3 regions of the Ensifer sp. YR511 genome follow, and region 3 is predicted to be linked to each of the others. Evidence: predicted binding sites of a transcription regulator. Region 3 holds the regulator's gene; each other region holds the start of a gene.
The links. Region 3 encodes LexA, which represses DNA repair genes until DNA is damaged. Its sites were predicted from a motif close to TGTTCNNNNTGTGTTCNG; they were not measured.

Region 1 (9,994 bases), on a different contig from region 3:
CTTGGCAGCATGCTCATCTGCGCCCGGCTCTCGATCTGGAAGACGCCGATCGTATCGGCGCGACAGATCATGTCGTAGACGTCCTTCTGGTCATCCTTGAAGAGCTGATGCAGCGTTTTCTGCTCGTTGTAATGCCGGTCGAGAAGCTTGAAGGCACGGGCGATGCAGGTCAGCATGCCGAGCGCCAGTACATCGATCTTCAGGATCTTCAGCGTGTCGAGGTCGTCCTTGTCCCACTCGATCATGTAGCGGTCGGGCATCGCCGTATTCATGATCGGCACCACCTCGTCGAGCCGGTCGCGGGTCATCACGAAGCCGCCGACATGCTGGGAAAGATGGCGCGGGAAACTCATCAGCTCGGTGGCGTAATCGAGCACCTTCACCGTCGTCGGATCCTTCGTATCGAGCCCGGCCGCCTGCGCCTCGCGCTCCGAGAGATCGGCGACCGACCAGCCCCAGACGGAACCGGCAAGCGCCGATTGCACGTCTTCTGAGAACCCGAAGGCCTTGGCGGTCTCTCGGCCGGCCGAGCGCGCCCGGTAGCTGATGACAGCCGCCGTCAGTCCCGCATGCTCCTTGCCGTAGGTGCGGTAGATATGCTGGATCACCTCTTCCCGCTTCTCATGCTCGAAATCGACGTCGATATCCGGCGGCTCGTCCCGTTCGGTCGAAAGGAAGCGGTCGAAGAGCAGGGTGGTCTTAAGTGGATTTACCTCGGTGATGCCAAGGCAATAGCAGACGGTGGAATTCGCCGCCGACCCGCGGCCCTGGCACAGGATGTCGGCGCCGCGCGCGAACTGCATGATGTTGCGCACTGTCAGGAAGTAGGGCTCGTAGCGTTTCTCTGCGATCAGGCCGAGTTCGTATTCGATCTGCCTGGAAACCTGTTCGGAAATTCCTTCGGGATAACGCTCGCGCGCGCCCTCCATCGTCAGCCGCCGCAGCGTCTGCGTCGGCGTCTCGCCCGGAATGCTCTCATCCGGATATTGATATTCGAGATCCGACAGCGAGAACTTCAGCCTCTCGAAGAAATGCCCGGTATTGGCGATCGCTTCCGGATAGTCGCGGAAGATGCGGATCATTTCGGCGGGCGTCTTCAGATGCCGCTCGGCATTGGCATGGAGCCGATAGCCTGCGGTCGCGATCGTCACATGCTCGCGGATGGCGGTGACGACATCGGCAAGCGGCCGGCGGCCGGCGGCATGAAACAGCGGACTGTTGGTGGCGACGAGCCTGACCGACGCATGGCGGGCAATGGTTGCAAGCCCGGCAAAGGCGAACTGATCGAAGCCATCATAACGCGGCACCAGCGCCAGATAGAGCCGGTCGGCGAAATGCGGTTTCAGTCGCTTGAGAAAATCGGCAAGCAGGGTTGCCTCCGGTGCGCCGATAACCGGGTCCGGTAGAACCGCAAGAAGCAAATCCTCGCCCCATTCGATCAGATCGGTCTCGTAGAGCGTGCAGGTGCCCTTCTTGGCGCGCAGGTTTCCGGCGCTCAGCATTCGGCAGAGATTGCCCCAGCCGCGGCGGTTCAAGGGATAGGCGAGCACGTCGGGCAGGTCTTCGGCAAAGGTGAGCCGCGCACCGGGCTGGAAAGCCGACTTCTCCACCTTGGCCTGCGCATGGGCGCGCACCACGCCGGCGACCGTGTTGCGATCGGCAATGCCGAGGCCGCCAATACCGAGGCGGCTTGCCGCAACGACCATCTCACCCGGATGGGAAGCGCCTTCGAGGAAGGAGAAATTCGACCAGGCACCGATCTCGAAATAGGGGGTAGCGTCGCTCATGCGAAGACTCCATGCATGAACCAGCGCGGCGGGGCGCTCGCGCCATAATGACCCTCGCGAAACAGCCAGAACCGCCGGCCGCTATCGTCCTCCACCCGGAAATAATCACGCTCCAGCGCCGGCTCGCCATCAAGCCACCATTCGCCGGCGATCCGCTCCGGCCCCTCAGCGCGCGCGATACGGTGCAATGTGCGCCGCCAGCGAAAGCTTCTCGGCGGCCCCTCCGGCACTTCGGCCACCGCCTCCACCGGCTCGGGACTTGGAAAGAGCCGCTGCGGCCGGGCGGCGGCAGCAAGCAGGGGCGCCGGGATGTTGTTACCCGGTTCCTCAGCCTTGCCGATCAGCGCCAGGTCCGTGAGCGGCCGGAAGCTTGCCGCCCGCTCCGGCACATGGCTTTCCGAGAGCGCCGGCACCATGAGGCTTTCTGCGCCGAAGCGCGCCATGACCCGGTCGGCGAAGGCGGCAAGCGGACGCTCGCGATCCGGCGTGCCAGAGAAATCCTCCTGCATCACCTCGTATTTTTCGCTCTTCGGCACCGAAAGCCTGAGGATTTCGAAGCCGAAGCCGGCATCGAGATCTTCGTGCACCGCCTGCAGGCGTTCGCGGAAGAGACCCGCGACGCGACGCGGCTCGTTGAGCGGCGAGGACGTGCCGGCGGCGATGCGAAAGACCGCACCGTCGACGCGGAAAAGCAGCAGTTCGAACAGGCGCCCGCCCTCGCCGCGCTTCTCCAGTTCCGGTTTCAGCCGCAACGCCAGTTCTTCCGTCAGGCCCAAAATATCGTCTTCACCCTGGACCGGCTCGCCGAGCCGCCGCTCTGCCGAAAGGGCAGCGACGGGCAACCGTGGCGACAGCGGCTCGTCCTCGCGCCCGAGCGCCTGGTCGAGACGCAGAAGCAGGGTTGCGCCGAACCGGCGGGCGAGCGGTGCGCGCGGCGCCTCGATCAGGTCGCCGATCTGCTTGAGCCCGACCCGGCCGAGTGTTTCGATCGTTTCCTGCGGCAGCCGCAGCGCCGCCATCGGCAAGGGTGCCAGCGCTCGCGCCGCCTCGTCCTCGGCAAGGATAGCGTCGGAGCCGAAACGCGCCACTGCCCAGGAGAGCCCGGCGGACGAAGAGATCGCCGCCCGGGCCTCGACCCCCAGATGAAAGAGGCGAGCGAGCAGATCGTCGAGCAGCGCTTTTTCCCCGCCGAGAAGATGGGCGCAGCCGGTGATGTCGAGAAAGAGGCCGCTGTCGCCGTCGAGCGCGACGAGCGGCGTGTAGCGGCAACACCAGTCCGCCAGCCCTGCAAGCAGCGCCCGGTCGGCGGCGGGATCGGCCGGCAGCACGTCGATCTCGGGACACATGGCCCGCGCTTCGGCGACACCCTGGCCGATATGAAACCCACGCCTTTCAGCGAAACCATCGAGCGCAACGAGACGCATTGCGCTCTTCACCTTGTCGGCGAAGACGACGGGCGGATGCTCAGGACGCCCGCGGGAAAGCCACGAGTTCCCCCAGCGCTTGCGCGCGACCCGATCGGCCGGAAGATGCGGAAAGGTGAGCGACAGAATGCGCTGGTTCTGGATCTGCCGCAGCAGCGGCTGGTAGGGGCTCGACGGGGTAAAGGCGGCGGTCATGGGGGTTCCACTCCAGGAAGAAGCCGAGCGGCGCAGGAGCCCTGCTCTTCTCGGCAATGACGTGAAAGACGGGATGGCCGATGCTGCCGCGAAGCATCGATCCATCCGGTAGCGGTCGCTCGCGCGCCGGCGCCGGCTCGACGAGGAAGCGGAAGAAGGCGCTGCTCGCCTCCTCGTGTCCGGATTGGCGCAGAAGCAGAAGGGGGACGTGGCCAGCGCGCGAGCGCACATGCAGGCGTCGGCTCTCGCTGAGTGCCAGGGCGGCCGGGTTGCCGCGAATTTCAAGGATGACGGCACAGAAGCTCGGCACGGAAAGCGCGGCCTCGGCGATCCAGAGCGCATCCTTTATCGTGCGTGGCAGGCTGAAGACGAGGCCGCGGACATCGAGACCAAAGGCCTTCAGACCCAACCCATAGGGCATGCCCGCCTCGGTGGAAGCCATCGACTGGCTGATCCAGAGAACGGGGGCGGCCGGCTCGCCCTTTTCAAGCCGCGCCCGTTGACAGAGCACGCTGAGTGCTGCGGCAAAACCGGCGGCTGCACCGGCATCGCGCGTCTCGGCATTGCGGATTTCCGTCATGCCTTCGAGCGGCAGGCCGCCTTCGAGAAGGTCGTCCAGATCGGGAACGCCGAGCGCCAGCGCCTTGCGGCCAGGCTCGTCTTCTTCCCGTTGACGGAAGCCGCCGGGATCGGCCGCCTTGGCGGCGCGCACGACGCCCGGAAGCCGACGGTTTTCGATCCTGGCTATGGTTTCTCGGAGCGAAAGTACCGTCTCCCGCTGCACGGCTGTGTCGGCCATGACGGTCAACTCCCATCAGAATGTTCATGTTATGTTCTATTAGATTCCAGAGCTTCCTAAATGAGTCAACAGCCAATTCTAAGAATTTATTCCTGTCTCTGTGGTCAAGGAATTCAACACTCGAAAAACAAAGGCAAAATCGCTATATGGAGGGCAACAAGGAGTGCCTATGGCCCGCATTGACCAGACCGATGATTGGCGGGAACGCCACGCACCGACGCTTACCACTTTCGAGCAGCTTGCGCTGGAGGCCTATGGCCACCTGCCGCAGGAATTCCGCCAGCTGACGACCGACCTTATCATCGAAGTTGCCGACTTCCCGAGCGACGACGTTTTCGAGGACATGGCGCTGGAAACGCCTTTCGACCTGCTCGGCCTCTTCGAAGGCCGCGGCATCAGCGAACGCTTCACCATGGAAACCGGCCAGTTTCCGAACCGCATCACCCTCTACCGCCGCCCAATCATCGACTATTGGGCGGAGAACGAGGAGACGCTGGGTGACATCATCACCCACGTGCTGATCCACGAGATCGGCCACCATTTCGGCCTCTCCGACGACGACATGGAACGGATCGAGGCCAGCGTCGAGCACGTCGGCGGCTGACACTTCATTTGCCTATCATCGCGCGGTGAGGGCCGCCCCTCATCCGCACGGTGAGGAAGCCTCTCATCCGCCTGCCGGCACCTTCTCCCCGCAGGCGGGGCGAAGGAAACTCGCGATACGCATCCCAATCGGAGCACGACCGATTCCAGAAAGCAGGCCTCACACGCCGATTGTGAGCATCAACCGCGTCCCCTCGCCCCGCCTGCAGGGAGAGGTTAGTCCTCGGGCTAAACCCGAGGAGAGGGGCAAACCTGCGCGACGGCAAACAGCCTCGACTACTGCTCCGACAGCTTGATATCCGGGGTGTATTCCTTGCCTTCGACCTCCTTCACCACCGCCTGGCCGCACTGCATGTGCTGCGTGTCGGCATTGAAAGCATAGGTGGGCGAGCCATGCAGGCTCCAGCCCTGGTTTAGCGCCGCCGTCACCTTGTGGCAGAAGGAAGCGTCGTCAGGGCCGGTCAGGAAGCGGAAGAGTTTCAAGATCTTGTCTTTCGTTTTTCGATGAGGTCCGCCTTGGCGGCAAGCGTGACGGCCTGGTCGAGGTGCAGCCGCTCGACCATCCGCCCGCTGAGGTTGATGACGCCCTTGCCGGCGTTTTCGGGCAGCGCGAAGGCGGCGATGATCGCGCGCGCCTCGTCGACGGCGATCTGATCGACGCCGAAGCGCTCGTTCGCCGGGCCGATCTGCGCTGGATGGATCAGCATTTTGCCGTCATAACCCATGTCGCGGCCCTGCCGGCATTCCTCGTCGAAACCGGCACCATCGCGGAAATCGTTGAACACGGCGTCGATGACATCGAGCCCGCCGCCGCGCGCGGCAAGCAGGATCTGCATCAGCCAGGGGATGAGATAGGGCCGGCCCGGACGATCCGGAACGCCGGTCTCCTTGCGCAGGTCGTTGAGGCCGACGACGAAACAATCGAGCCTGCCACTGAAGGTACGGCCGGCCTCGGCGATTGCCGGCGCGTTGATCACCCCGCGTGGCGTCTCGATCATTGCCCAGAGGCGCAGCGTCTCCGGCGCATCGTTCTCGTCGAGCCAGTCGGCCGCCGCCTGGATATCCGCCGGGCTTTCGACCTTCGGCAACAGGATGGCGTCGGGATTGGCCGCAAGCGCCGCAGCAAGATCGCCCTGACCATAGTCGGAGCCGATCGCATTGATGCGAATGACAATCTCGCAATCCGGCCGGCTCGCCGTCAGATACTGCACCAGCGCCGCACGCGCTTCCACCTTGCGCTCGGGCGCTACCGCATCCTCGAGATCGAAGATCGCGACATCCGTCGCGAGTTCCGCGACCTTGGCAAGCGCGCGGGCATTGTCGGCCGGCACGCAAAGCACCGAGCGGCGCAGGCGTACAGGGTGATGTTCGCTCGATTTGTTCATGCTTCAGTTGTGCCCGCCTTTGCCGCGTTCCGCAAGACGAGGCGAACCGCCGCACCCCTTTCGAAAGCCCGCCTCTTGCAAGTCCGAAGGCGCGCCCCCACATCGCCATCAGAAAGGTGACGATTATGCAAAGCATTCGCTCTGTTCTCTTTACGGCCGCAGCCCTGACCATCACGTTCGCGGCCTTTGTGCTTACCGCCTCGCTGGCGCTGGCACTGGCCGGCATCGCCGCCGTCGTCGTGGTCGGCAGCGCCATTGCCACCCGGCTGAATTTCAGGCCTGCCCGCGCCACCGCGCGCCCGGCTGCCGCAGGTGCGGCCCAGGGCCAGCGCGAGATGCGCATCTGGAACGACGGCCGCGGCACGATCATCGACCTCTGATCCCCCTGGGTGTCGAAATCGATCCCTGGGCGTCGGAATCGATCCCCGGCGATCATTGCAATCGGGCCGATCCGTGATCGGCTCGAACCCTGTTGGCGGCCTTGAAAAACGTCATGGCTGCGATTTTTTTTCGACCCCATGTCGGATCGGAGATTCCATGTCCGTCCTTGAGGCAGGCCAGCACGGTCCTGGCTCTTCGAACAGGATGGAGAACGATATGGATACCCAGACGCAGCAGCCGGCACCGGTCCTCAACGGCCTTCTGCCCTATCTTCAGGTCGATGGCGCCGCCAAGGCGTCCGAATTCTACCAGCGCGCCTTCGGGGCCAAGGAAGTGGGCCGGCACCCGCTCGACGAGCAGGGCCGCACGATGCACATCCACCTCTATGTCAACGGCAGCTCGCTGATGCTCGCCGATGCCTATCCGGAATACGGTCATCCGCTGGAAAAGCCGCAGGCCTTCACCCTGACGCTCACCGTCGACGACATCGATGCCTGGTGGGACCGTGCGGTTGCCGCCGGCACCGAGGTGGTCATGCCGATCGAGGTGATGTTCTGGGGCGACCGCTACGGCCAGCTCCGCGATCCCTTCGGCGTTCTCTGGGCCATGAACAGCCCGGTGAAGGCAAGCTAAGTCCCTGCAGACAATCGAGATCCGGACGAAGCTCTCGCCGGGCGGGCATTTTCACCCGCCCGGCGAAGCGCATTTGAACAGATTTTCCTTCATTTCGGCGCAAAACTCATCTAAACGCTAGCGCAACATTCTTCTGAAATCGAAGGCCTGAAGTTATGGAAAAATTCGTCAAGCTCACCGGTGTCGCCGCCCCCCTCCCCGTCGTCAACATCGACACGGACATGATCATTCCGAAGGACTACCTGAAGACGATCAAGCGCACCGGCCTTGGCAAGGGCCTCTTCGCCGAAGCCCGCTACAATGAAGACGGCTCGGTCAACCCGGACTTCGTGCTCAACAAGCCGGCCTACCAGAACGCCAGCATTCTCGTTGCCGGCGATAACTTCGGCTGCGGCTCCTCGCGCGAGCATGCTCCGTGGGCGCTGCTCGACTTCGGCATCCGCTGCGTGATCTCCACGTCCTTTGCCGACATCTTCTACAACAACTGTTTCAAGAACGGCATCCTGCCGATCGTCGTCAGCCAGGCTGACCTCGACAAGCTGATGGACGACGCCTCGCGCGGCTCCAACGCCATCCTCTCGGTCGACCTGGAATCCCAGGAAATCACCGGTCCGGACGGCGGTTCGGTCAAGTTCGAGGTCGACGCCTTCAAGCGTCACTGCCTCTTGAACGGCCTCGACGACATCGGCCTGACGCTGGAAAAGGCAACCGCCATCGACAGCTTCGAAAAGACGGTCGGCGCCGCGCGCCCCTGGGCATAAAACGAAGATATGGCGCGCAAGCTCATCTCCTCGGGCTCGCCCTTCGAAAAGACGGCAGGCTATTCGCGTGCCGTCGCGATGGGTGACTGGTGCTTCGTCTCCGGAACGACCGGCTATGACTACGCCACCATGACCATGCCCGAGACGGTGGAAGAGCAGGCGCGCAATTGCCTGAAGACGATCGAGGGCGCGCTGAAGGAAGCGGGCTTCTCGATGAAGGACGTGGTGCGCAACCACTATTACGTCACCGATGCCAGCTTCGCCGACCGGGTGTTCCCGATCTTCGGCGAAGTCTTCGGCGAGATCCGCCCGGCCGCAACGATGATCGTCTGCGACCTGATCCGCCCGGAAATGCTGATCGAGATCGAGGTCACCGCGCTTCGCGGCTGACCCCCCTGATCGCGCCCACCCTCAAAACGATTCCGATTTAAGCCATTATGCGATAGTCCATAGGGCATGACTTCGCCTGACTTACGCTGAACCGGAAGACGCCCATGCAATTTCAAGGCACCGCCGACTATATCGCCGACAAGGACCTGATGATCGCCGTCAACGCCGCGATCCGGCTGGAGCGGCCGCTGCTGGTCAAGGGCGAGCCCGGCACCGGCAAGACCGAGCTTGCCCGCCAGATCGCCGCCGCCCTTGGCCTCGAACTCATCGAATGGAGCGTCAAGTCGACGACCAAGGCACAGCAAGGCCTCTATGAATATGACGCCGTGTCGCGGCTGCGCGACAGCCAGCTCGGCGACGAGCGTGTCAACGAGGTCCGGAACTATATCCGCAAGGGCAAGCTCTGGCAGGCCTTCGAGGCCGATCGCCGCGTGGTGCTTCTGATCGACGAGATAGACAAGGCCGACATCGAGTTTCCGAACGACCTGTTGCAGGAGCTCGACCGCATGGAATTCCATGTCTACGAGACCGGCGAGATGATCGGCGCGCGTCACCGGCCGATCGTCATCATCACCTCCAACAACGAGAAGGAGCTGCCGGACGCGTTTCTGCGCCGCTGCTTCTTCCACTATATCCGCTTCCCCGATGCAGACACGCTCGCCCGCATCGTCGAGGTGCATTATCCCGGCATCCGCAAGACGCTGCTTTCGGCGGCGCTCGCCGCCTTCTACGACATCCGCCAGGTGCCGGGGCTGAAGAAGAAGCCCTCCACGTCAGAGGCGCTCGACTGGATCCGCCTGCTCGTCGCCGACGAGGTCGATCCGGCCGACCTCAGGGCCGATGCCAAGACCATGTTGCCGAAGCTGCACGGTGCGCTCCTGAAGAACGAACAAGACGTGCACCTCTTCGAGCGCCTCGCCTTCATGGCCCGCCGCGACGGATGAGGCCGGACGCGCACAAGGTCCTGATCTACGCCACCTGGCAGGACCGCCTGCTGGTCTTCGACGAGCCGGATTTCCCAGAGATCGAGCTGCAGGTGCCCGGCGGTACGATGGAACCAGGCGAAAGCCCGGAGACATCGGCTCAGCGGGAATTCATCGAGGAAACCGGGCTGACGCCGCCGGAAGCACTCACCCATCTCGTCACGCAGGACTACCACTACCCGAAGGACGGCAGGACGATCTGTCATCGGCGGCACTACTTCCACATCGCCCTTGCCGGCGAGCAACGGCAGACCTGGATACATCAGGAAATGACGCCCTTTGGCGGCGGTGACCCGATTCGCTTTCGTTTCTTTTGGCTCGGTATCGATCAGGCTGACCGCCGGCTGGGTTATGGCATGCGGGATGCTCTAAGCCTGCTGCAGACCAGCCCCTCTCCCTGACCCTCTCCCCGCGGGCGGGGAGAGGGGACGAGGACGACGGCTGCCCCCAAGCCGAGACGTGCCGACAGCGAACCCGGCTGCCAAGATGGGCCGAACGGTCGCTGAGCTTAGCTCGTGGAACGATCGGGTGCGGCAAGGCCGCTTCTCCCCGCCAGCGGGGAGAAGGTCGCGGCAGCGGGATGAGGGGCAGCCGCCCCCTACGCGAATCGTTTTTCTTGACCCCCGCGGCCCACTCGCGCTATCAAATTCTCC
Region 2 (9,994 bases), on a different contig from region 3:
CCTGCGCCGCGGGTCCGGATACTACATCGATATCGGCGCGTCGCAGCTGATCATCGACGGCAAGGTGAAGCTTGCCGCAGGACAGGTGGAAGAGATCACCGAAACCTCGATAAAACTGGCTGACGGCAAGGAGATCCCGGCCGACGTCATCGTCTATGCGACGGGCTACGGCTCGATGAATGGCTGGGTCGCCGATCTCATCGACCAGGAGACAGCCGACAGGGTCGGCAAGGTCTGGGGACTTGGCTCCGATACGCCGAAGGACCCCGGCCCCTGGGAGGGCGAGCAGCGCAACATGTGGAAGCCCACGCAACAGGATGCCCTGTGGTTCCATGGTGGTAACTTGCACCAATCGCGCCATTATTCGCAGTACCTGTCACTGCAACTGAAGGCACGATTGGAGGGTATTCAGACGCCGGTTTACGGTCTGCAAAGCGTCCATCACAAGCGCTGAACCATTTAAGAGGCAGAGGGAGCTTGAGCGCCCTCTGCCTGTCGGTGTGTCCGCGTGCAGGCACCCCAGTGCGGCTGTGTGCCATGCGGACATAGCCAGGAGATTGACGCTGAGCCCGCACTTAATCCTCGTCCGAGACTTGCCAGACCCTCCGGTCCGAACATTAGAGACATCACCTAGCTGGAACCCTGGCCATCGGGTTAGGGCGCATCTGCGGAGACAATCAAGACTGACAGGAACCAGTAGCAGCGAGGAGCGTTAATGCAACGGATCCTTCATGTCGTCTTCAGGTTGGGTCTAACGCGAGCCCCACACGCTTCGGGCCCCTAAAGTCGCCTTCGGGGCCATTGTACCGGATGTGGCCGGTTGCACCCTTGTCTTAAGCCAGGAGCCCCCATGCGCATCGCCTTCCTTGTCAACGCGATCGAAACCGAAAGGCCGTCCTATACGACAACATCCTTGGCGCTTGCTGCGCTTGCTCGTGGCCATGAGGTCCTCTACATCACGCCGGGTGACTTCATACTTGGGCCCGACGACGCATTGATGATCCGGGCGGCACATCTTGGCGACGCACGCCCCAAGAAGTCCGAAACTCTGCTACGCGCTTTGATCGCGCCCGAACAGCAAAGAGCCCTTGTCAATGTTGAAGAGGTGGATGTTCTGTTCTTACGGAACGATCCGTCGCTGGATGCCGATACTCGCCCCTGGGCCGCGCATGCGGGTGCAAATTTTGGTCGGCTTGCCGCAGAAAGAGGCACGATCGTCGTCAACGACCCATGTGGTCTGGCCTTGGCGCAAGACAAGCTTTACTTCCAGGATTTCCCGGCCATCGTTCGTCCGACCACTTTGATTTCCAAGGACATCGAGGAGATCAGGGCGTTTATCGACGATCATTCAGACGGCGTAATCATCAAACCGCTACAGGGATCTGGCGGCAAGAACGTTTTTCGGGTCGGAAGCAGCACCGAATCCAACCTCAATCAAATCATCGATGCCGTGGGTGAGGTCGGCTATCTCATTGCGCAATGTTACCTTCCGAAGGCGTCGGAAGGAGATACCAGATTGTTTCTCATGAACGGGCGACCTTTGCAGCGCGGCGACGTCTACGCTGCGTTCAGGCGCGTTCCCGCGAAGGGAGACGTGCGCTCCAATATTCACGCGCGTGGGACGCCAAAACGGGCGCATGTGACAAAGGAAATGCTGGCGATCGCCGAGACCTTACGCCCGAAGCTTGTCGAAGATGGCATGTTCCTGGTCGGCCTCGACATCGTCGGCGACAAGCTGCTTGAGATAAACGTGTTCACGCCCGGTGGTCTCCAGACCATTCGTGAACTCTACGACGTCGACTTCTGCGAGGACATCCTCGAGTCGCTGGAGAACAAAATTGCGACCAGGAAGACGTATCAAGGAGCGTTGAACAACCGGATCTTGTCGACCCACTAGGACTTTGCCGAAGAACTCTGGGCACAAGGTCGCTAGCAAATTGGTGCTTTAAAAAAGATCTTTCCAAGGATTCGGAACCGATGGCGCTGTCCTCGGTTTCTCCTGCATACGCGATAGGAGAAGAAGGCGATGGCCAAAGACGACGATCTAAAAGCCGGCTTTACCGGCACACCCGAAGAACCTCTCGCTGGCGTTCGCAAAGCTGCGCAGACAGCCACCGAAGCAGTGAAGAGAGAGACGAGCGCTGTCGCGACTGCCGCAGCAGATCATCCTCACACCGCGACCACTCTCGGATTGCTGATCGGCGCCCTCGCCTTTACCATCGGCTACGTCGTGGGACGGTCATCGGTCGATACCGGGCGGGGATACTGGCGATAGATCCGCCAGCCGGCGAAGCTGATGTTCGCCGGCGCCTCTCAAATCACGATAACTCCCTCGTTACCATGAATTTAGGCGCCGCTAATATCTATTGACTATAGCGTGCACTATGCAAGGCTGAAAGCTCTTGATTGTGTCGTGACGCTGTAGGGTTTCTTCATGTTCTTGGTCCGCACCGATCTCGATGTCGCCATCACACGATGGCGCGAGATCATCTTGACTTCCTTGCCGTGGGACCAACTTGGCGGCTACGTTGCGTTGCGCAAGCATGATTTGACAATCGAACTTCACAACCTCGATGAGGATAGCGATCTGCTCGTCTTTGCCACCGATGGCGAAGTTCTGGCCAGCCGGTTCCGTTCAGCTTATCCCTTTGTGGTGACATACGGGAGGAATCCCGGCTACCCGCTGGAATACCTGGTCTGGCTTTCATTCCACATGCAAGCGAACTTCGATCGGTTGGGTGTCCTGGAGATGAGCGCGACTTACGAGGACGAAGAGGGCGACATCGAAAGCATGTCTGCCATGGCGATGGGCTTCTCGCGTCAGGCCGACCTTGACGACTTTATAGCGCGGTTCGACGGCAAGGACCTGAGCCAGGATTTGTTGTTCGGCTATGACGCTTATCTATTGGAGGTGGGAGAGAAGATCGGCTAAGGCATCCTTCCCCAAGGAATATCTCGCTCCCGCCCCTCGACTGAAGCTCATCTCGCTGAACCAGCGCCGGCCACTCGATTTTCTAGCGTGCCTGACGGTGAGCGTTCGACGGCGTCGGTTCCAGCGACTTCTGCTCGGCCGATCCGCCAGTCTCCTCCCATCCAAACACACTGCGACCGCCCCATTCGGGCGAGTGGCGAAACTCTCCGGCAACAATTTCCTTGAGGTCCGGGCCGGTGGCGTATCTTTCGAGCTGCCGTGCCTGGTCGTCAAGACGCTTCAGCGCCTCCAGTTCCTCGCCAAGTCCGAGCCGCGCTTTCGTCACGGCCGATCGCATGACCGCGATCGTGTGGTCGTACACCTTGAGGGGCACGGGAAACGGATGGCGGTCCTTGCCACCGTGCGCAAGCGAAAACTGGGCCGGATCGGCGAAACGGCAAGGCGCGCCATGAACGACTTCAGCCACCATCGCGAGCGCGTTGACCGTGCGGGCACCGACGCCCGGAACCATCAAAAGCTGCTCGAAATCTTCCGGCCCGCGATCGGCAGCCGCAGAAAGTGTCGCATGCAGCCGTCGCATGTTGACGTTTTCCTCCCGTACGTCGTGATGTGCCGGCATCACGAGATGTGGGAGCAACGGCTGATCGGCCTCCTTCGGTTTAACCTTCGGATCCATAGCGACGACTTCCCGGACAATTCGGTCAGGCCCAAGCGATGCCAAAAGCTCAAGCTGCCCGTGGCGGGATGCGGCAGCCCGTCTGTCTGCGAGATTGACGATTTCCCCCTGACCTTTTCCCTCGATCGCGGCATGGGGAGAGTCGACGAAGCTGGAAACGCCCTCCGACAACCAATGATAGCGCCGGGCCTGGCGTTTATCGCCGTTCATGCCTTGCTGTACCACCACCCATTTACCATCGTCAGCGACGATGAAACCGTGCAGGTAGAGGTCGAAGCCGTCCTGGACCGCGGCACTATCGACCTTTGCAACAAGCCGGCTGGTGGCCGCAAGGCCGGCACCATCGATGCCGACGCGGTTGCCGATGGCGATCAGTTCGTCTGGCGTCTGCCGCGAATGTCGTCCGCGACCGCCGCAGACGCTTATCCCAAGATCCTGCGAACGAGGAGCGAGACCGCGCTTGAGAGCGCCGATGACGCTGGTGGTGATGCCGGATGAGTGCCAATCCATGCCCATGACGCAGCCGAAGGACTGGAACCAGAAAGGATGGGCCAGACGGCGCAGAAACTCGTCACGGCCGTATTCGATGACGATGGCTTCGGCGATGATCGTCCCGAGCTTCGTCATGCGATCGCCGAGCCACGGGGGAACCCTGCCGCCATGAAGAGGGAGATCTGCACTTCCAGCTCGCTGAACCATTCGTGTCTTATAGGCCGCTTACAGGCATTGTGACAGGGGAAAGTTCTTCAAACGTTCCTACCGCCGGGAACAAGTCGCAACCCTTGCTGTTTTGTGGTTGGAATGTTGCGAGGCGCCGTTGCGTCTCACGATGAGATGGGCCAATCCCTGCGGAGGCCTTCCAATGCAAAACCGTTTCCCGTGTGCGGCAGTCGTCATCCTCCTAACCGCAGCTTTACTGGCGGGTTGCGCCAACGTCTCAGCCAGGCAGACAGCGAGCAACACCGGCAAGGTTGGATACGGTTCGGATCCGGTTCTGCCAAAACCACGCCCAACCGTGATCCCGACGGTCAACATCGCCGATGCGACCGGGTGGCGGGGCGGAGAACATCCACTCGCTGCCAAAGGATTGAAGGTCAACGCCTTTGCGACGAATTTTGACCATCCGCGCTGGCTGCGCGTCCTTCCCAACGGTGACGTTCTGGTGGCCGAAAGCAATGCTCCGGCCAAACACGACGAGGGCTTCAGCCTGAAGAAGGTCTTCATGAGCGCGGCCATGAAGCGCGCTGGCGCCGCCACACCAAGCGCAAACAGGATCACGCTGCTTCGCGACACCGATGGCGACGGGGTGGCCGACGTGCGGACCACGTTCGCCGAAGGTCTCAACTCGCCGTTCGGCATGACGCTGTCGCGGGGCAAGCTCTATGTCGCCAACACCGACGCTCTCGTCGCCTTCCCCTATTCGAACGGACAGACCCGGATCACGGCGCCGCCGCAAAAGATCGCGGATCTACCGGCCGGCGATCTCAATCACCATTGGACCAAGGATGTGATCGCAAGCCCGGACGGCCGCAAGCTCTACGTTACGGTCGGCTCCAACAGCAATGTTGCCGAAAACGGCATGGCCGTCGAACGGCACCGTGCAGCCGTGCTCGAGATCGACAAGGCAAGCGGCCACATGCGCCCCTTCGCCTCGGGCCTGCGCAATCCCAACGGGCTCTCCTGGAACCCTCAGAATGGAAAGCTGTGGGTCGCGGTCAACGAACGCGACGAACTCGGTGACGATCTCGTCCCGGACTACATGACATCCGTGCGCGATGGCGCCTTCTATGGCTGGCCCTACAGCTACTTCGGCCAGAACGTCGACACCCGCGTCAGGCCGCAGCGTCCTGACCTCGTCGCAAGGGCCATCAAGCCCGACTACGCGCTGGGCGCCCACACGGCATCATTGGGACTGGTGTTCTCGAGGGGCTCGTCGCTCGGCCCCACCTATTCGAACGGCGCATTCGTTGGACAGCATGGCTCCTGGAACCGAAGCGTACCCAGCGGCTACAAGGTCATCTTCGTCCCGTTTTTGAATGGCAAGCCCAGCGGCCGGCCAAAAGATGTCCTCACCGGGTTCGTCGGCAAAGGCGGCAGCGCCATGGGGCGCCCGGCCGGCGTGGCAATCGATAAGACGGGTAGTTTGCTGGTTGCCGACGATGTCGGCAATGTCGTGTGGCGTGTCAGCAGAGAATGACCTTTTGCCTGTTTCAAAAGCGATCAATGTGCATTTGGTCGTCCCGCGTCGGCAATCGCCCGATGAGAACGGGATGCCGCGCGCCGGCGCTCTTGAGTTCGGGCTGTTTCCTGGAAACCCGCAATTCCTCCAGATCTGGAAGCCACCAGCCGCTGCAATGATCGGGACCGGTGCGTGCCGGCCATACAGAGATCAATTCCGGTAGTGTTGCGGGCCGCCAGGAGGCCCAGACAAACTCCATCAGGCTATTGTTCATGAATGGATACGAGCAGGAGAAAGTTCGAGGGACAATCTCCTGTGAAATCCCGATGAATATTATGACGCCGTAGGTTTCAGTGGAGACGGCACGCCCGAGCCGCGGTGGAAAAACCGCAGGAACAGGATATCGCCGTCTTCTCCGTTCGACGCTGCGACTTCTCGCTTCCAGTTCCTCGGCGGACCCCCGCGACGCAAGTCGGCGTTGCTTTCGTGCATCCGGTTCATTGCGGCGGGCGGCCGCTTCGATCACAGGCCACCGTTTCCGCAATTCCTCGTAGGAGCGGAACGGAACATGCCACGTCCTGGAATTGTCATCCCAACGCGCCCACGGCACCTGTCGCAATTCCTCAACGATGGTGCGGGAGAAAGGTGTCCGCAGGCAAAGGTCATCGCCTGCCTCCAGATACGGACTGCCGATGGGATCGAAGTCGTAAGCGTCCCTGCCCTTTGATTCACCGAACGGATCTCGTTCCGACAATTGGCCGTCCATCCATCTGGTAAACCGGCGGTCGGCAGTCTTGCCCGGAATAAACCAATTGCGCCTATCATCGCTCCATATGGCCCGGGGAAAAGCCCGTCGAAACTCTCCCAGCATGGTTCGGTCGTAGGGAAACGAAATATACGCACCGGGGCGATTTGATGGCTCACCCGACATTGCTTCGCGAACCCCTCCTCGTTCCGACACATTCTCCCGTCTCACTCAACGAATAGGCTTGGCCCGCTGTTCCCCGATTGCGCAAAAAAACGAGAGCCGAACGGCTTTTTCGATGCTGTAAACCGAGGCGCGAAGTCCACATCGCGCCCAATGGCGGACATCGAACCGCGTTCGGATGAGGTGGGCCGAAGCAAATCCCGGTGAGAGGATGAGCGGACTACGCCGCAAAGGCGTGCACGCCCGCGCGGACTGTCTCCGGGTCGCAGTTTTCGACGCCGTACAGAATGTCGAGAAGCGGAAAGGTCATTCGATAAAAACCCATACGATCCCTTGCCGCCGTGTCTGGGGAAAAGTGCGCGAGCACCAGGTCGACGAACGGGTCACCAAGCCCTGCCGCGAGGCTCGCAAAATCGTAAGCTGGGTCGCCGGGGCCGCAGCCGGAGAAATCGATGACGCCTGAAAGTCTGCCGCGATCGACGAGAATGTTTCCGGTCCCAAAATCCCCGTGAATAAGGCACTGCGGAAGCGCGTCGCAGGTCGCTAAAAAGTCGGAAAAGCGCTTCCGCAGACCGGTGACGACATCAGGCGAAAGCAGAGGAAAGGCCACTGCTTCGCATTGCGCCAAAAGGCCATTCCACTCGGATAAAGACGCCTCGGCAGGCTCGGCCTCCACGCTGTCGATGGGGAGCGAATGCAGAGCCTTTAGAAAGGCGGCAAGATCCGCGGCCAAAACCCTCTGTGCGCCTATCCTCAGGCCGGTCAGGTCCGAAAGCGGTTCGCCCAAGATCTTGGCGTGCAGCGAGACGAATTGGCCGTCGATGCGGCGCACCTCAAGATCAGGTACCGGCACCGGGAGAAGCGGCCGCACCGCGCGAAGCGCCGCGGCTTCGCGCACCAGGTCGCGTTCAGCGCCGCAATGACGCGGCAATCGAAGGATCCTGCCGTCAAGCTCGTAGGCCACCGAGTTCTGCCCCGAGCCGATCAGGACAGCCGGAGGTTCGGATGGCAAGCCAAGTTCCGCAACGATCCTCTGAAGGGGCATCGCATCGGTACCGCCACGAGTGGCGTCGACTTCCCTCTCAACGGAGGCGGTCGCGATTGGCTCTAGGGATAGATCCTTCACTGCGTTCGTCATTTGCAATCCCACCCGGCAGGCCCTGGCCGCACGTCTGAATTCTGTAGCCGCTATTCTTCGCGATGACGGCCGGAGACCGACACCGAGACGAAGTCCGTGGCCGACGGGCTGGCTGAAATACTACGCCCGCTAAAGGGGGGTGTTGGGCTCGTGCTCCTGGCACCTGCGCAACCGCCCCCTCACAAAGTATCGAGGCCCATTCTTCGGCCGGCTTCGATTGGGGCCATGCGTGACGGCAAGCGAAACGCTCAAGGGATGGAACGGCATTCGTTCCCTCACCCTCGACCATATCTCATTGGTTGTATCGTTAGCAATTTATCGCAAGCAATGCGAACGCATGGCAGCGATATCCAATTGCGAAACGGACGAAAAAACTGCACCGCCAGTTCAAAGCCCTTCCGCAGCCGTTCTTGATTTGAGACCGATGGTCACGATCGCCACAAGCGCGGCCACCGCGTTGGCGCCTCCGCTGATCGCAATGGCCGGGAAGTAACTGTGGCTGGCGTCGTAGATAAAGCCGGCGAGGCTCGGGCCGATCAGCGTGCCGATTGCGACGCTCGTGTAAAGAAGCCCGATGATCCCGCCCACATTGCGGCGGCCGAAATGATCGGCAACCACGGCCGGCAGCACCGCGACCCAGCCACCGTAGAACAATCCGAACAACAGAGCGAAGGCAACAAGGGCCAAAAGCCCGGTCGCAAAGGCCCAAACCGCAAGCGACACGGCGATGCCCGCGTACATTGCCGCCAGGAAAGTGTCGCGACCCAAACGATCGGCAAGCCCCCCAAGGCAGAAGCGCCCCGCAGTGCTCCCAACGCCGATCGCGCTCAGGAGGAGGACGCCGACCGTCGGAGCGATCTGGTGATCGACTGCAAACGGGACGAGATGAACAAAGGGAACGAACACGCCGACTGCACTCAACAGGCATGCGACATACATGCCGACAAATTGCCGAGTCCGTATCGCATCCTTGACCGAAACGCCCTCCTTTGCCGCCGAATTCACGACGCCCGGTTCGACGAAGACTCCGTCCGGCCGAAGACCACGTCGCCCCGGATCGTTTTCGAGCAGCAATGCGGCGCCTATGCCAAAGGCCGCGGCCGCTCCACCGAGCACCAGATAGGCCTCTCTCCAGCCCAAAGCGGCGATCAACCAAGTCGCCAGCGGCGGCATGACAAGCGTGCCCAAGCCGATACCGCTGACCGCAAGACCCGATGCCAGGCCACGTCGCGCGACGAACCAGCGCTGAACGGCCCCAAGGGCCGGCACATAGGCACATCCCACGCCCAGACCTATTCCGAGCCCATAGGCGGCATAGACCTCGGCGATGGTGCGCGCCTGGCCCGCCAAGGCAAGGCCGAAGCCGACAAGCACCATGCCGACAAGGCAAAGCGATCTTGCTCCGAACCGATCCGCAAGGGGACCGGAAATCACGCCCAGGGCGAAGTACAAAAACCCTGCCAAAGAAAAAACAAGCGAAACGGAGCCACGCGATGCCCCGAGATCCTGCTGCAATACCTCGATGAAGGCGCTGAAGGTATAGGCGCTACCAAAACCTACGAATGTCAGCGTAAACGTCGCGGCGACGACGACCCATCCGTAGAAGATGCCTTGGCGCTGGCGGTGAGCGTTCATGATCGTTCGTCTCCGTCACCCTTTTCCCGGGTGTCTCTGGTGCCAAGCCGTATGCCCCTGGAATGCCGCTCCGGCGCGCACAAGGGTCAGTTCCTGGAACTGACCAGCCAGCAATTGAAGGCCGATCGGCATCTCGTCCTTTGCGACACCTGCAGGGAAAGTCAGTGCCGGATGGCCGCTCATATCGAGGGGGCAGGTATAGCGCTGCAGCCTAGCGATCAGATCCGGCTGCTCACCAAGTGTCGCGATGGCAGCGAGTGTCAGGGGAGCGAACGGCTGAACCGGGGTCAGAATCAGGTCGACGGATGCAAACAAGGCTTCGACGTCACGGCGGAAAATCGCGCGTCGCAGAAGGATCTGCTGATACTCCGCCTCCGAGACGGCTTTGCCCTTTTCAATGACGCCGGCAAGGATAGGCCCGTACAAGTCTTTGTTCGCAGCAAAGTCTCGCGCGTGAACGGCTGCCGCCTCCACGGCGCAGTTCGGCACCCAATCGGCAACGGCCT
Region 3 (9,994 bases):
TACGGGGCCGTAGCTCAGTTGGGAGAGCGCCGCAATCGCACTGCGGAGGTCGAGGGTTCGACTCCCTTCGGCTCCACCAAAACGATCAGAAGGTGCCCGGTTGCCGAGGTATCGGAACAGCGGCTGATTTGTCATCAGCAGATCGCCAGTTCGAGTCTTTTCGGGGACACCACCATGCTAAGCCACCGTTCGGCCTTCGCGAAACGCTGCCCGATCCCGTGGCCACCTGTTTTCAGAGGCTGAACGGATCCCGCGCCGATCGCTTCTCGCTCGGTGCACTGAACGGGTCGGCTTTCTTCTCCTTGGACTTGCGGCCCTCGTCGGCGATAATCTCGTCGACCGCCCGCTGGCACTTCATCAGCTCGTCGGCCGCCGGGCCGGTGCCGCGCAGGCTGAGATTTGCGATGACGCGATCTTCAAACGCGATGGCCAAGGCCCGCTTGCGCACGAAGCCCGTCAGGAACTCGGCGTCGGTGACGTTCACGAACAGAAACTTTCCGCTCGCATCACCGGCAGCGGTCGCCGAAGCGCTCCAGGGATCGGTCTTGTCGAAGCGGAAGGTCAGGTCGTACTCTTTGCCGACCTCGAGCGACCTCCAGTCGTCGCTGGCGAAGCTCATATAGAGCGGCGACTCGGAGCCCTTGGGATAGAACCCAAGGCGCAAGGTGACCCCGCCGTCGAATACCGACGAGATGAAGCAGGAGCCCTCCATCGAGGTGTCGGAAGCAACGGTCCAGCCGTCGACATCCTTCCACTTGATGATTTCGGACTCCTCAGCCGCGGCCGATCCCGCGGCGATCAGACAGCTTACCAATCCGACCAGCAATCTACGCATGCAAAACCCCCGTTTGCCCGCATTTTGATAGGTCCCCGCATCGCTGTCGAGGGTGCCTAGCCGATCCCAGGCAATATTTTAGGAATATTCACCTCTCCGCGGCAAGCGGACTGCCCATCACATGGCGAAAGGATCTTTCGATGACTTGGTCTGGCCGCCGCCGGCAAAGGGATCGTTGTTCGGCGCATTGCCACCGGCGCCCGCAAAGGGATCGTTCGCCGCTCCCTGACCGCCATTCGGGATCAAGGCGCTCACCGCCTCCTGGCACTTGAACATCTCGCTTACCGCCTTCATCGAATCACGCAGGCTTAGGCTCGCGACGACGCGCCCCTCGAAGGCCAGCGCCAAGGTGTTCTTGCGAACGAATTCGGTAAAGAAGTCGGTGTTGGAAAAGTTGACGACAAGGGCCTTGGCGCCGGTCAGATCAACACCGAACGCAACGGCCGGCCACTGACGACCACGGTCGAGCTGCAAGGCAACATCGTATTCCCGCTGCGGCTCGATGGATTTCCATTCGGCATTGCCGATCGAAAGAAACGCCAGGTTCGTCGATCCCCGCGGATAAAAGCCGATACGAAGGATAGCGCCGGCGTCATAGCTCGTCGCCGCGTAACACGAGCCTCCCAGGGAAGGATCGGATCCCACCGTCCAGGCGTTGATCCGTTTCCAGATATTCGAACGCCCTTCTTCGGCAGACGCCGCTCCAGCCGTGAGCAACAGGCCGAGCACCACCAACGACAATCTATGCATGCAACCACCCCACTTTCCACGCAAAGTTATCTTTTTTTAGAGGCCTGTCGAGACGGCGAAGGCCCTTCCCCGCAGGGATTTTTGCGCGCCCCAGGCCCGATGCGAAAGCTGGCAGCTCCGATGCATTCTCCGCGCCGGTCCATGAAGAACGGCCGAGACGAGGTTGAGATGGAGCGGCTGGCGCAAATCAGCCACAGCCTGCGGGCAAAGAGCTGTTGAACATGGCAGAGTGATCGCCATGCTTGCTGGACTTCGGAACGAAAGCGCGGTTCACATCGTTTACCAACCCGTAGTCCCACCCCTTCATCAAGTGGACGATCACCGTGCTTGCCGCCCTGCTTCTCGCTTCGATAGTCGCATCGCCCAATATGCCTGACGTCAAGCTCAGTGCCGCGACGGTGGATGAACTCCAGACCGATTTCGAACGGGCCGTACCGTGCCATCAGATCGATGGACGCAATGTTTGGAAGGGCGCGCTCGCGTTCTACATCCAGTCCTTCGTTTATGACGGCGATACGCCCGTTGCGACCGATGCGGCCGACGCAGTGCTTCCGGAAGACAACAGCGCCGAGACGGTGAAGGAGTTCGAAGACGCCTGCTCGGCCTCGCAAGCGACTTAAGTCTCTCCGCGAAGAGAGCCGCGATTCGTTCGAATCACGCGCGCGACCGGCCTGCCCGGCGCTGTTTTGGGACGCAACCGTCGCCGAAAACCGCCCCGCTCCCGCAAAAGTGACCAATCGCCCCCCACAGAAGCAGCCAATTGCCTGAATTCACGGAATTTTAGGCACTTGCGGAACACATATGGAACAGATAGTGTCTGTTCTTGATTTGTTTCACGCCTCTGGAGCGACGTGCCATGCTGACCCGCAAGCAACAGGAATTGCTTCTGTTCATCCACGAACGCATGAAGGAGTCGGGCGTACCGCCGTCTTTCGATGAAATGAAGGATGCGCTCGACCTGGCGTCGAAGTCCGGCATTCACCGTTTGATCACGGCGCTCGAAGAGCGCGGGTTCATTCGCCGGTTGCCGAACCGGGCGCGCGCGCTCGAAGTCATCAAGCTTCCGGAAGCCTACGCCGCCGGCCAGCAACAGCCGCGCAGAGGCTTCTCGCCGAGCGTGATCGAGGGCAGCCTCGGAAAGCCGCCGGCCGCCGCTCCTGCCACGCCGAAGCCGGCGACGGTCGCCGAAAGCACGTCTGTTTCCGTCCCGGTGATGGGCCGCATCGCTGCCGGCGTGCCGATCTCGGCGATCCAGAACAACACCCATGACATTACCGTTCCGCTCGACATGATCGGCAGCGGCGAGCATTACGCCCTCGAAGTAAAGGGCGATTCGATGATCGAGGCCGGCATCTTCGATGGCGACACGGTGATCATCCGCAACGGCAACTCGGCCAATCCCGGCGACATCATCGTGGCGCTCGTGGACGACGAGGAAGCGACGCTGAAGCGCTTCCGTCGCAAGGGCGCGTCGATTGCGCTCGAAGCGGCCAACCCCGCCTACGAGACGCGCATTTTCGGACCGGATCGCGTGAAAATCCAGGGCAAGCTCGTCGGGCTGATCCGCCGCTACCATTGAATTCCAGGCAGAACGCCGAATCAAAAGAGCCTCGCCACTGAAAGTGGCGAGGCTCTTTCCATTTAAGGCGACCTGAAATCCAGATCGCTTATTCGTGGATCGTGTATTCGCCGAGTTCGCAGAGATCCTGCGTGTCCTCGGTCGTATCGAGGGCCGAGCCTTCCTCGAATTCGAATCGCATGTCGTATTTGCAGACGTCCCGCCCGTCGGCAATGGTGATCTCCATGCTCTCGCCGGGGTTCAGGACCTGCCGACCGAAAACATCGTCTTCCCATTCATTGACGCCGACCGGCGACGTATAGAAATTCGTCAGTACCGCGCCGGTGTTGTTCTTCAGCTGGAAAACCAGGTCGTCCGCGCGCGCCTCCATAGCGGTCGCCGCAAAACACGCCAACGCCGTCAGGATCAGTCTCTTTTTCATTGATGCCATTGCCTCCGTTCTTAATGTTGACGGACGCTACCGATGCGGTTGATCTCAGCGGAGTCATCGTTCCCCCTCTACCGAATTCACCGAAGCGATAAGATCCGACGGAGGCATAGGAGACGTGGCTTGCGCGGACGTGTCGCGAATTTTACCGCGCTGCCCTAAGGCAGAACGCCAAACCAAATTTAACGAGGTGAGATTTTTGGAGGCCTCGCCCGGAATTGAACCGGGGTACAAGGATTTGCAGTCCTCTGCGTCACCACTCCGCCACGAGGCCTCACAGCTCGGATAACCAAGCGTTGGCGCGGATTTAGAATGATTGCAGAAAAACCGCAAGAGGCATTTTCTGAAAAACGCGCCGTCGAATTGCAGGACGGATACTTTCCACAGAACGATCGACGATGTCCGCCGAGCGTCTCCCAGCTGATCTCAGCACCAGGGCGTCGGGCGCCCTTCCCACGGCCGCACGAGCCCCTCGGAAACGAGTACACGTCCAAGAGATTGGTCACCGCGGGTGACCAGGCGCAGTTTCTCGCCGGCCTTGGCATCTGATCGCCCTCCCGCCGAGATCAGCCTGAAGTCGCCTGCATTCAGCAATTCGCGCAGGCGCTGCTTGGCGTAGAAGCCGCGCGAACGCTCCTTGTCGCAGCTTGCCTGGCGGATTCGCGGTGCATCGACATCGGCGACGCGGATCGTCTCGCCATGGAAGACGAAGGTCGCGCCATCGATCACGCAGTTGTCGTTGCGAATGCCGCAAAAATAGAACTGATCGGTACGGATGGATGCCGTCTTCACCTCTTCATTCGGCCGCACGAGAGGGGTTGGCGGCGTGACGCCGACATTCACCGACGGCACCGGGGCGGCCAGGACAACCTTCGTCGCCGGGTTGGGCTTCGGATTTGGTTTGTGCCTATCCGCCTGCTGCGCAACGCGCTCCTGCGCTTCAGGAACCGCGCGCTGAGGCTTCGGCTTCGTTTCCGATCGCGATGCAAAGGCCATGACATCGGAAACCACCGGCCAGTGCCGCAACTCGGCGCGATGGTCGTGGGCCATGACGCCGCCAAGGGTGAGCGCTGCGGCCAGATACCACGGCGCCATGCCGCCCTGTTTGCTGGTGCTTCGGCCCGAACTGCGGCGTCGACGTTTCGTAGTGGCTTTGGCCATCGGTCCCCATCCTGATTCGAGACCGCATTATGCGTTTGATGGGTTGCCGAAAAGTTTTCGAGGGCACCCCAACAGAGGGGAAGACCGCGAGGAACCGGTCATTCGCCTGCGCGGCCACGGCCCTTGTTGAGAGATTCGGAATTGCTACGGGACGGCCGCGAGGAACCGAAAACTGCCGACCGCCCTGCCCTCGACAACAAGATCGTTAAATCGGCGTCCGCCTCAGGAGCCGTTCGAGGAGTTGGCCTTCCCGCGCCAGCGCGCCCACCAGACGGCCAGACGACGACGGCGGCGGCGAACCGAGGGAATGTCGTGGGAAAGCACGATCAGGCCCAACGGTATCATCCAGAAGCCCAGCACGGGCAAGAAACCGAGAAAACCACAAAACACCAGCAGCGAACCCAGCAGGATCCGCAGCAGGGGCGAGTCGGGCAACGCGATACGCCATTTTCCCAGCACGACTTGTCGTGTTTGCGGATCAATGCCGAAATGCGTCTGCTTCCTGTTTTTATTCATCATTCCCTATCCGGCGTGTTTTCCCACAATTGGGGACTTCTCCACAGCCTCGCAACGGAACTTGTCATTTTTTTTGAAAAAAGCGCTTGGCAAATCAGAAAAGCATGCGTATTAGCAGCCTCACTTCTGAAGCGCACAGCACAACAGCGGCGCGGATGATCCCTGGTAGCTCAGCGGTAGAGCATTCGACTGTTAATCGACAGGTCGCCGGTTCGAATCCGGCCCGGGGAGCCACTTTCTAAAAGAGCCATTTGCAGCGATGCGAATGGCTTTTTTTCATTTTGCACCTATGTTCTCCAAGTGATCAATCCCCAACCCCCCGATGGTTCTTTATGACAAAGGCCGCGGCGCCGCCCATCATCGTCTGGTTCCGCAAGGATCTCCGCCTGGCCGACAATCGCGCCCTCTCGGCTGCCGCCGGCGAGGCAGCCGTCATTCCCCTCTATATTCGCGAACCCGCCGACAGCGGCAACGGTCCGCTCGGGGCGGCGCAGGCGTGGTGGCTGCACCATTCGCTCGAGGCCTTGGGCGCAAGTCTCGCGCGGCACGCTTCTCGCCTCGTTCTTCGATCAGGCGCGCCGCTTGACGTGATTGTCGAGATTGCGCGCGCAAGCGGTGCGGAGCGCATCTACTGGAACCGGCGCTACGACCCGAACGGCATCGCCACGGATACCGCGCTCAAGAAGGCGCTGGCCGAGCGGGGAATCATCGCGGAGAGCTTTGCAGGACAATTGCTGCATGAGCCCATGCGGCTGCTGACGACGACGGGCGGCCCCTACCGCGTGTTCACGCCGTTCTGGCGCGCGCTCGAACTGAAAAACGAGCCAGCACCGCCGATCGACCGGCCGCACCATATCGCAGCCCCGGGAGCATGGCCGCGATCGGAACGCCTTGACGACTGGTCGCTGCTGCCGACGAAACCGGACTGGGCGGCGACATTCAGCGAGGTCTGGACGCCGGGCGAAGACGGTGCGGCCACCCGTCTCGAAGAATTCGTCGATGAGAAGCTCGACGCCTACAAACGCTGCCGCGACATTCCCGACGCGGATGGCACATCCCTGCTCTCGCCTCATCTCGCCTTTGGCGAAATTTCGCCGGCGCAGGCCTGGCATGCGGCAGCTGGGCCCCAGGCCGATAGCGGCGAAGGGGCGGCCACCTTCCGCAAGGAACTCGCCTGGCGCGAATTCTCCTATCATCTGCTGTTTCATTATCCTGAGCTTGGCCGCCGCAACCTCGACCGTCGATTCGACCGCTTCCACTGGCTGAACGACGAGGACGATTTTACTCGATGGACCAGAGGGCTCACCGGATACCCGATCGTCGATGCCGGCATGCGCCAGCTATGGCGCCACGGCTACATGCACAATCGCGTTCGCATGATTGTCGCCTCCTTTCTCATCAAGGACCTGCTCGTCGACTGGCGCAAGGGAGAAGCCTGGTTCCGTGACACGCTGGTCGACGCGGATCCGGCCAACAATGCCGCAAGCTGGCAATGGGTCGCCGGATCGGGCGCGGACGCCGCACCGTTCTTCCGCATCTTCAACCCGCTCCTGCAAGGGGAGAAATTCGATCCCGACGGTCTCTATGTGAAGCGCTTCGTGCCAGAGCTGGAGCGCCTCCACCCGCGCTATGTCCATCGCCCCTTTGCAGCGCCCGCCACGACCCTTGCCGAAGCCGGCATCGAACTCGGCACGACCTACCCGAAACCGATCGTCGACCATGCCCTTGCCCGCGATCGGGCACTGGCAGCCTTCCGGCAGATCACAAGCGCACCGGGAGTTTCCGAGGAGACGTAGAGCCTCCGGTAGAATTCCTCAGTTGGCGTCTCGCCCGATTGCGGCTAGGCTCACGTTACGGATGCAACAGCTGAGGGGGTGGTGTATGCGTAACCTGGAAGCCGATTTTGCTGCATTTGCCGGTGCGGTGGAGCTATCTTCCGAAAATCTGGCGACGGCCGTGCGGGAATTTCCGCTCAAGGCGCGCATGGTGCTTGGCGCCCTGGTGCACCTTCAGGTGGGAACGTTGATGCTCGCCACGCCAGACGGCCGCAGGCTGGTGATCAAAGGCGCCAGGGCCGGCCCCAGCGCCATCCTCAACCTCAACAACTGGAACCTGCCGCAGCGTGCTATCTCGGGCGGCACCATCGGGGCTGCGGAAAGCTACATCGACGGCGACTGGGACAGTCCCGATGTCGGCGCCTTTCTCGAACTGTTCCTCGTCAACGCCGAAATCGGCAGGAATTTTCCGAACCGTGCGCGCGGGCTCCTGCGCCTTTTCGACAAGTTCCTGCACTGGCGCAATGCCAACACCCACTCCGGCGCGCGCCGCAACATCTCGGCCCATTACGACCTCGGCAACGCCTTCTACAGCGAATGGCTGGATCCGAGCATGACCTATTCGTCTGCGCTTTATGCAACGGGCGCCAATGATCTGCGCTCAGCGCAGAAAGCCAAATACCGCGCGCTCGCGGAAGCGACGAACCTGCGCACCGGCGATCATGTGCTTGAGATCGGCTGCGGCTGGGGCGGCTTTGCCGAATTTGCGGCAACGGAAATCGGCTGCAAGATCACCGGGCTGACGATCAGCCGCGAGCAACTGGCCTTCGCACGCGAACGCATGCAGCGTGCGGGCCTTGCCGACCGGGTCGAATTGAAGTTCCAGGACTATCGTGAAGAAAGGGGTACCTATGACCGCATCGTCTCGATCGAGATGTTCGAGGCCGTCGGCGAAAAATTCTGGGCAACCTATTTCTCGCAGCTGAAGCGGTGCCTGAAACCCGGGGGCAAGGCCGGACTGCAGATCATCACGATCAAGCCCGAATCCTACGAGGAGTATCGTTCCAATCCGGATTTCATCCAGAAATACGTCTTCCCGGGCGGCATGCTGCCAACGCGCGAGCATCTGGTCGAGCTTGGCCGCAATGTCGGCCTGCAGATGATCAACGACTTCGGCTTTGGCGTCGACTATGCCCGCACACTCGGCGAATGGCGGGAGCGGTTCTGGGCGGTCTGGAACAGGATCGAGCCGCTCGGCTTCGACCTGCGCTTCAAGCGGCTGTGGGAGTTCTACTTCTACTACTGCGAGGCCGGGTTCCGTGCCCGCAACATCGACGTCCGGCAGATCGTCTTCGAGTGAAGCGCACGGCGCGTCTTTACCGCGTCACCCGTAGCGCTTAAGAGGCGGTCGATCCAAGTTTCTGTTCAAAGGTACAGCATGCGTCTTGCATGGTTTTTCCTCGCGCTCGCCATCGCGACCGAAGTGGTGGGCCTGACGGTGATGAAGGCCGCTTCCGAAAGCGGCTCCTATCTCGGCCACATCGTCATGTATGTCTCGATCGCACTCTCCTACGTCTTCCTGGCAAAGGCGGTGAAGACGATATCGGTCGGCGTCGCCTATGCGATCTGGGAAGGTTCGGGCGTCGCCATCATCACCCTGGTTTCGGTTTTCGTCTTCGGCCATGTGCTGACCGGACGCGAAATGCTCGGGCTTTCGATGGCGATCGTCGGCATCCTGCTCGTCAATGCCGGCGAGTATCATGACGAGGACGAGGCAGCGCGTGAAGGAGCCGCCGATGAGCGCGCCTAGCATCTACTTCGTTCTCGCGGTCGTGGCCGGCATCCTCGATATTGCGGCCAACCTCGCCTCGACGAAATCGGAAGGGTTCGCCCGCCGCGGCTGGGGCATCCTTTCGATTCTGCTAGTGCTCGCCGCCTTTGCCTTCCTGGCGGAAGCCATCAAGGGCATGGAGCTCGCCATCGCCTATGCCGTACTTGGCGCAACCGGGATCTTCGGGACGGCCATCTGCGGCCGCTTCCTGTTCGGTCAGAAGCTGAAGCCGATCGGCTGGGTCGGACTGGCGCTCATCTTCGGCGCGGTGCTGGTGCTTCACACCGCCTGACGCGGGCGCCCGCCGGGTCCGGCGCGCTTCTGTCCTTCCATGGCCTCCGTCTTGCCGCGGGTCAGCCAGTTCAGCAGGCGGAAATAGAGGCTGTAGGGCAGCAGGTCCATGAGCTTCACCGCGTAGGCAAACCGGCGTGGGAAGGCAATTTCGAACCTTCGCGACTTCAGGCCGGCAACGATGCGCCTTGCCGCCTCTTCACTGTTCACCGGCGCCGGTCGCAGAAAGCGAATGCGCGCGGTCCCGGGCGTATCGACGAAGCCGGGGCTGATGATCTGCAGCCGGACGCCGAGCCGGTCGAGATCGAACTTCAGGCTTTCCGCCATATTGATCAGCGCGGCCTTGGTGGCGCCATAGGCGGCACTGGTCGGCAGTCCGCCGTAGCCGGCCACCGACGAGACGATGGCGATGTGTCCGTACCCCTGCGTCTTCATGTGGTCCACCGCCGGCAAGAGACAGTTGACGACGCCGTTGAGGTTGACGGCAAAGCTCTTCTCGAAGGCCTCGCGGTGAAGCTCGTCTCCGCGCACCGGCAGCGCGACCCCGGCGTTCAGCACCACGAGTGAAAGGTGCCCGTGATCATATTCGATCGCCGCCATCACCCGCTCCATGTCGGCAGGGTCGGTGACATCGCCGTCGAGCACGGTGATCCGCCCTTCGCTTGCTGCTTCATGCTGCAGGTCCACGAGCCTGTCGTGGTTTCTCGCCGTCACGACGACGGAATAGCCTTCCCGCACCAGCGCGAGCGCCAGTGCCCGCCCGGTTCCCGAGCTTGCGCCCGTCACCCAAGCCAGTTTCTGTTCCGATTTCGTAGATTGAATACTCATC

Region 1: the regulator LexA is predicted to act here: its motif matches at 4,227-4,244, upstream of BLU15_RS39495 (ImuA family protein).
Region 2: the regulator LexA is predicted to act here: its motif matches at 4,349-4,366, upstream of BLU15_RS24220 (DUF763 domain-containing protein).

What each region holds. Positions count from the first base shown of each region.
Region 1 is NZ_FNGR01000004.1:241,270-251,263, reverse strand. Features, by position in the region: gene BLU15_RS10670 (error-prone DNA polymerase) at 1-1,787, opposite strand, end outside; gene BLU15_RS10665 (DNA polymerase Y family protein) at 1,784-3,337, opposite strand; gene BLU15_RS39495 (ImuA family protein) at 3,252-4,205, opposite strand; gene BLU15_RS10655 (metallopeptidase family protein) at 4,375-4,809, shown strand; gene BLU15_RS10650 (DUF1737 domain-containing protein) at 5,085-5,291, opposite strand; gene BLU15_RS10645 (HpcH/HpaI aldolase/citrate lyase family protein) at 5,288-6,193, opposite strand; gene BLU15_RS10640 (hypothetical protein) at 6,319-6,573, shown strand; gene BLU15_RS10635 (VOC family protein) at 6,791-7,207, shown strand; gene leuD (3-isopropylmalate dehydratase small subunit) at 7,363-7,968, shown strand; gene BLU15_RS10625 (RidA family protein) at 7,978-8,358, shown strand; gene BLU15_RS10620 (AAA family ATPase) at 8,463-9,302, shown strand; gene BLU15_RS10615 (NUDIX hydrolase) at 9,299-9,742, shown strand; SAM riboswitch at 9,985-9,994, shown strand, end outside.
Region 2 is NZ_FNGR01000016.1:89,400-99,393, forward strand. Features, by position in the region: gene BLU15_RS24200 (NAD(P)/FAD-dependent oxidoreductase) at 1-454, shown strand, start outside; gene BLU15_RS24205 (glutathione synthetase) at 851-1,897, shown strand; gene BLU15_RS24210 (hypothetical protein) at 2,027-2,275, shown strand; gene BLU15_RS24215 (hypothetical protein) at 2,435-2,932, shown strand; gene BLU15_RS24220 (DUF763 domain-containing protein) at 3,015-4,307, opposite strand; gene BLU15_RS24225 (PQQ-dependent sugar dehydrogenase) at 4,471-5,805, shown strand; gene BLU15_RS24230 (hypothetical protein) at 5,819-6,541, opposite strand; gene BLU15_RS24235 (phosphotransferase family protein) at 6,936-7,853, opposite strand; gene BLU15_RS24240 (MFS transporter) at 8,241-9,488, opposite strand; gene BLU15_RS24245 (amidase) at 9,504-9,994, opposite strand, start outside.
Region 3 is NZ_FNGR01000005.1:53,121-63,114, forward strand. Features, by position in the region: tRNA gene BLU15_RS11670 (tRNA-Ala) at 4-79, shown strand; gene BLU15_RS11680 (hypothetical protein) at 233-826, opposite strand; gene BLU15_RS11685 (hypothetical protein) at 953-1,585, opposite strand; gene BLU15_RS11690 (hypothetical protein) at 1,909-2,205, shown strand; gene lexA (transcriptional repressor LexA) at 2,442-3,164, shown strand; gene BLU15_RS11700 (hypothetical protein) at 3,253-3,594, opposite strand; tRNA gene BLU15_RS11705 (tRNA-Cys) at 3,792-3,865, opposite strand; gene BLU15_RS11710 (thermonuclease family protein) at 4,018-4,752, opposite strand; gene BLU15_RS11715 (hypothetical protein) at 4,975-5,268, opposite strand; tRNA gene BLU15_RS11720 (tRNA-Asn) at 5,428-5,502, shown strand; gene BLU15_RS11725 (cryptochrome/photolyase family protein) at 5,601-7,064, shown strand; gene BLU15_RS11730 (SAM-dependent methyltransferase) at 7,150-8,403, shown strand; gene BLU15_RS11735 (SMR family transporter) at 8,482-8,853, shown strand; gene BLU15_RS11740 (SMR family transporter) at 8,840-9,166, shown strand; gene BLU15_RS11745 (SDR family NAD(P)-dependent oxidoreductase) at 9,154-9,993, opposite strand.